Regions from separate parts of the Sporosarcina sp. QA0331 genome, predicted to be linked through region 1. Evidence: predicted binding sites of a transcription regulator. Region 1 holds the regulator's gene; the other holds the start of a gene.
What was found. The regulator LexA, encoded in region 1, represses DNA repair genes until DNA is damaged. The targets are predictions, from matches to a motif close to CGAACATATGTTCG.
Positions count from the first base shown of each region.

Region 2: a site for LexA is predicted at 1,841-1,854, ahead of uvrB (excinuclease ABC subunit UvrB). Genes of this name have one in related genera too.

Region 1 covers NZ_CM147850.1:2,133,696-2,136,885, forward strand. Annotated here, with positions in the region: gene AC0L13_RS10720 (DUF896 domain-containing protein) at 1-143, opposite strand, end outside; gene AC0L13_RS10725 (YneB family resolvase-like protein) at 468-1,130, opposite strand; gene yneA (cell division suppressor protein YneA) at 1,130-1,447, opposite strand; gene lexA (transcriptional repressor LexA) at 1,651-2,271, shown strand; gene AC0L13_RS10740 (methionine gamma-lyase family protein) at 2,482-3,190, opposite strand, start outside.
Region 2 covers NZ_CM147850.1:2,829,842-2,833,031, forward strand. Annotated here, with positions in the region: gene uvrB (excinuclease ABC subunit UvrB) at 1-1,774, opposite strand, end outside; gene AC0L13_RS14340 (IDEAL domain-containing protein) at 2,014-2,247, opposite strand; gene AC0L13_RS14345 (ABC transporter permease) at 2,347-3,190, opposite strand, start outside.

The DNA of each region.
Region 1 (3,190 bases):
GTGTCACGCATGGATGAGCGGAATGTTTCTAGGTATTCTTTGCGCAGTTGTGTTTGTTCTTTTGCTTCTTCGATTGATAGGCCGATTGTTTTCGACTTTTTTGATAGTTCGTTGATACGTTTAATTTTATCTTTTGATAACATCGAATTCCTCCAGTAATTTTCCAACATTAAATTGTTAACAGGATTTCCACTTCAGGTGGACGCTTTCCAATCGAACCACGAAGAGTTCGATTTGCCTTATTTCTGCGCTTTTGCAGAAATTAAGGCAGCCTAGCACACCCTGCTCGTAACGCTGCGCTTTGCTTTTACTCGCAAACGCCGTTCTTCGTGACAGCGTTCGCTGGAGTCGCCACCTTCCGTTTCAATCCTTATAGATACTTAATAACAGAACCAATAAACAATATAAGTGGAACTTATTAAAACTATACTTTGAAGGTATACAAAAAGAGCAGGAAGTGCAACAAATCAGCCTTCCTGCTCTTGTTCATATTCTTTATATCGACGGTGGACCGTTGCTTTGCTTACGTTATGGCCGAGGCCTCTTAATACGCCTGCTATTTCTTCGAAGGTAAGGCCTTTTTGCCGTAATGAGACGATTTCGCTGAGGGGGACTTCTTTCCGTTCGCGCCCTTCCAGATTGCCTTTATTTTTCAAATTTCGTTCTGGCCTGTATCCGTCGCGGACAGCACGTTTCATGCCTCTGCGAATCTTGGCATTATGTAATTTCCGTTGATATTCTTCGACTATCGCCAATATTTCAAGTAACATTGTGTCCATCTCGTTTAGCTTCAATGCACCGTTATCGTGGTTCGTAATGACTTCGGTGTTTGTCTTTGCAAGCAAATGCAAGATAGCGACTCTAGCGTTTCCTCTGCCAAGTCTAGTTTCGTCTTGGATTAGAATTGCATCTATCTTTTCATCGCGTATGCAATCTAATAAGTCTAGCAGCCCTTCCCGTTCCATATCGTAGCCGCTATGCTTTTCCTTAAATATATGTACAACCTTCAAACTTAGTTCGTCTGCAAGCCGGTTCAGTTCCTCTTCTTGTCTCGCTAGTGAGACTTCTTGTGAATCTTTTTCCGTGCTGACACGGCAATAAATGACGCATGTCTTCATTTTATCTCCCATTATTCTTCTCCTGCCAATTCAGTCATCATCGTGTCTTGCAAGAGCGGATCCAATTGCGGTAATTTCAATGTTTCTCCTGTTTTGATCGTCGTGGATTCCATATCGTTTATTTCCATTACTTTTGCAATCCATTTTTTCGGGTGATCTTGTTCAGAATAATTTCTAGCTAACCCCCAAAGAGTATCGCCCTCCGATATTGTAATTTCAATAAACGAATCTGAAGCAGACTTCGTTTCTTTCATGACGCCTGCAATTGTAAAAGCAGTGCAAAGAAGTAGAATCAAAAGGATAAAGCCATATTTTTGAATGAAAGCCATAAAAAAACCCCTCCAAGAATGTTTGTTCGGAATACTTGTTCCCATTATAGGACACGTATTTTTAGAAGTCAACAAAACTTTCGAACCTTTGTTTGCCAATTGCCCGAACACCTGTTATACTCTTTGTAAGAAACAATTGCGGATGCGGACGTTTGTTCGCACATTTGCTAATTATTGATTCTATTAATTGGAGGGGTGGAAAAATGAAAAAAATTTCAAAGAGACAGCAGGATATCCTAACGTTTATTAAAGATGAAGTGAAACTAAAAGGATATCCGCCTTCCGTTCGTGAAATTGGAGAGGCTGTCGGACTAGCTTCAAGTTCAACCGTGCATGGACATCTAGCTAGATTAGAAAGTAAAGGTTATATCCGCAGAGACCCGACAAAACCAAGAGCAATCGAGATACTAGATCCGGAAGGTTTGACTGCGCTTAAATCTGGCGTTGTGCATGTTCCGTTAGTCGGAAAAGTTACCGCTGGATTGCCGATTACTGCAATTGAGAACATTGAAGAGTATTTCCCGTTGCCGGATACATATGGCACGTCTGATGATAAACTGTTCATGCTGGAGATAGTAGGAGATAGTATGATAGAAGCTGGAATATTAAATGGGGATTATGTCGTCGTAAAACAGACGCATACGGCTAATAATGGAGAAATTGTAGTCGCGATGACTGAAGAAGATGAGGCGACGGTGAAACGTTTCTTCAAAGAAAAGGATTATTTCCGTTTGCAGCCGGAAAATGAATCGATGGAACCTATCATCGTCAATTCAGTTTCCATTCTCGGTAAAGTCGTCGGCGTTTATCGCCAGATTCATTAATGAAGTAAATAGAAAAGGACTGTCCCGAAAGTCGATTGATCGACTTTCTGTGGCAGTCTTTTTCTATTGATGTGGTGTTTTATGAGCACTTATCGGGATTTTTGAGCGCTTGATGATTGTTATGATCGCGAATACAAATAAAACAAGGCTATCCAGATGGTTGATTATACGTAACCTGTCCGGACAGCCTTATCTATTTCATTAACTACCTCAAATCATCTTATCTTTTAATAACTGATCTGTAGAAGACATAACTGCCGCTTTCACATGTTCGTACGTCAAACCGCCTTGTACATAAGCCGTGTATGGCGGACGGATCGGGCCATCTGCTGTGAGCTCGATGCTGGAACCTTGGATGAACGTTCCTGCAGCCATAATGACGTCATCGGAATAGCCCGGCATGTACGACGGTTCAGGGGCGTAATGCGCATTGATTGGCGAGTTTTCTTGAATCGTCCGACAGAAAGCGATCATCTGCTCAGCGTTGCCGAAATTTACGGACTGTATTAAATCTGTTCGCTTAGCCGAATAATGTGGTGTCGTATCGAATCCAAAGCTATCGAGGAATCCAGCTGTAAAGAGAGCGCCTTTCACTGCTTGGCTGACGACGTGAGGAGCAAGGAAGAAGCCTTGATACATTTCCAGCAGCGTATCAAGTGATGCACCCGCCTCTGCACCGATTCCAGGCGACGTCATACGATAAGCGCATTTTTTTACTAGGTCGGCACGTCCGGCAATGTATCCGCCGGTTCTTGCAAGGCCCCCTCCTGGATTTTTGATAAGCGATCCCGCCATCAGATCGGCCCCTACTTCTACCGGCTCTTTTGTTTCAACGAATTCGCCATAGCAATTATCGACAAATACGATAATATCAGGGTTGACCGATTTGACGAATTGTACCATTTCACCGATTTCATCA
Region 2 (3,190 bases), 700 kb from region 1:
CTGCTTTTTTGATCGTCGTTGGAGTGATTCCATGCTTTTCATTGTATGCCATTTGGATTTCCCGGCGTCTTTTCGTTTCGTCGATCGCCTTCTTCATTGAATCCGTATAACGGTCTGCATACATGATGACCTTTCCTTCGGAGTTACGTGCTGCCCGTCCGATCGTTTGTATGAGGGAACGTTCCGAACGAAGGAATCCTTCCTTGTCCGCATCCAAAATCGCAACGAGCGACACTTCAGGAATATCGAGCCCTTCCCTCAACAAGTTGATGCCGATGAGGACATCGTATTTACCTAAACGGAGTTCGCGAATAATTTCAATCCGCTCTAGTGTTTTGACATCCGAATGTAAATATTGGACTTTGATGCCGATATCCTTCAAATAGTCGGTAAGGTCTTCGGACATCTTTTTCGTCAATGTAGTAATCAATACCCTTTCGTTCCGTTTTGTACGCTCATTGATCTCGTCAATCAAATCATCGATCTGTCCTTCAATCGGCCGTACGTCGATAATCGGATCAAGCAATCCTGTCGGTCGGATGATCTGCTCAACCATCTCAGGTGTATGCTCGATTTCATAAGGACCCGGTGTTGCGGATACGTAGATCGATTGGTTTGCATACCTCCTGAATTCATCGAACATAAGCGGTCGATTGTCCAAAGCTGAAGGCAGGCGGAACCCGTGATCGACCAGTACTTGCTTACGCGCTTGGTCACCGTTATACATGCCTCGGATTTGTGGCAAAGTGACATGACTTTCATCAATGACGATCAGAAAATCATCCGGAAAATAGTCGAGCAATGTGTAAGGGGTAGCCCCCGCAGGTCGCAATGTCAAGTGCCTAGAATAGTTTTCAATCCCTGAACAGAAACCCATTTCCCTCATCATTTCCAAATCGTACCGAGTGCGCTGCTCAAGTCGTTGTGCCTCAAGAAGTTTATCTTCCTTGCGCAATACAGCAAGTCTTTCCTCCAACTCCGTTTCGATATTCGCAATCGCCTTCACCATTTTATCTTCACCTGTGACGAAGTGGGACGCCGGGAAGATGGCGACGTGTTCGCGTTCCCCTAAAATTTCTCCCGTAAGTGAATCCACTTCACGGATACGGTCGATTTCATCTCCAAAAAATTCGATGCGGATACAGTTTTCGTCTTGCGAGGCTGGGAATATTTCCACAACGTCCCCTCTCACTCGGAATGTACCCCGCGTGAAGTTGATGTCATTTCTTGAATATTGGATATCGACAAATCGACGCAGCAGCTCATTTCTACCGATCTCCATCCCTGTCCGGAGCGAGACGACATGCTTCCCGTATTCCTCAGGCGAACCGAGGCCGTATATACAAGATACCGAGGCGACAATCAACACATCATTCCTTTCGAACAAAGCAGATGTTGCGGAGTGGCGCAGCTTGTCGATCTCATCGTTGATCGTTGCATCCTTTTCTATATATGTGTCCGTATGCGGTACATAGGCTTCCGGTTGATAGTAATCATAGAAGCTGACAAAATACTCCACCGCATTATTCGGGAAAAACTCTTTGAATTCGCTATATAATTGGCCTGCAAGTGTTTTGTTATGTGCAATGACTAGTGTCGGTTTATTAACTTCCGTTACAACGTTCGAAACGGTGAACGTCTTCCCTGTCCCGGTCGCACCTAAAAGCGTCTGATGCTTTTTCCCTTCCTGTATGCCTTCCACAAGCTTTGAAATGGCAGCAGGTTGGTCGCCTAACGGAACATAAGGAGCGTGCAAATCAAATTTCTGGACCATGGAAGCCCCTCCCCAATTGAATTATTTCCATTTTACCATAGACTTTGCCAATACCAAAGAAATAAGAGAACGTATGTTCAAATAAATAAAAGCGAAAGCCGTAACAAAGAACGGCTTTTGCGAGTACAAGGGAAGCGTTACGAGCACATCTTTTTCCTAGCTATTCTAGCGAAATAATAAAAAGCGGGTCTACGCAGCTAATCGGTTTTCGACTAGCTGGCAGCCCGCTGCAAATTTGTTTAGTTTTCTTCCAGTTTCACTAATTCATCCGTAAGCTTGTTAAAAGCGCACTCGTCCTTTTCATCAAGCGCAAGATCAATCAGCCTCAAGAGACGTTTTTTCGTTTGTTCTCGATGAATATGGTTCAGGAATAGATCCATGTAAATATCATTCAATAGTCTCTCCGCTTGAAGCGAAGTACTATTTTTCCCCACGGCTTTTAAGAACTCGGCATATGAATAATTGTTTTCCATCTCCCTCACCCCTGATGCCTTTTTTTTATTATACATAAATCCCGGGATCAATTGCAAGGTTTTTAAGAATATTCTATTATTACTTTTTCAGATAACCGATCAAATCTCTTCTTTTTTTTCATTCGACATTCGAATGGTTACTTCGGAAACAATAAATACAAGTACCGCCATAATAACCGGTGTCACGGATATTCCGATTGCAATTAGACCCACCACAAGTACAATAATCGCTTGTAATAATTGAACTCCGCTCACTGTTTTTCGTATGGCAGGTGTCCGTGTATTTTCAGATTCCGGGAAAAGCATATCCATTCGGAAATCGTCACCCGCCCGCAATGCATGAACCAATTGAATGGATGATGCGAATGCCAACGCTCCGATAAAGATATAGACGACAATCGGAAACGGAATGAGGGCAACACCTAGTACTGATAAAGCCGTCAATCTGACCCAAAGCCAAAATATATCATCCGTGCGTACGAGCGTCCTTCTTAGCAAATATCGTTGAGGCGACGTTTGTCCGAATTGTGCAGAGCGCAATAGGAACCCAAGCCATGCACGACGGCTGACCGAGCCTTTCAAATGCGGCACGTCCGTAAAGTAATTGGCGAAGCGATAAAAACGCATCATACGATTTTGCTCCAACGATATGAAATGTTCATACGGGAAAGGTTTTGCTGCACTTCTTTTCTTCCAGAATAAATAATAGACAGCCATAAGCACACCGATGAGAGGTATGAAAAAAGGATTACCAGCAAGCATCACATAGAGAAGAAGCGCTGCTAGCACAAACCGGACGAGGCGGTCTTTCCAAATTCCCTCTCCTTCATTGGCACGCCGATAATGGTATTCTGTCTCGACATACAGCCATTTCACGAGCAAAATGACGATGGCAGTCAATAAGAATTGAGGCTTCCCTGCAACATCTGTCGCTGCTAGCAAA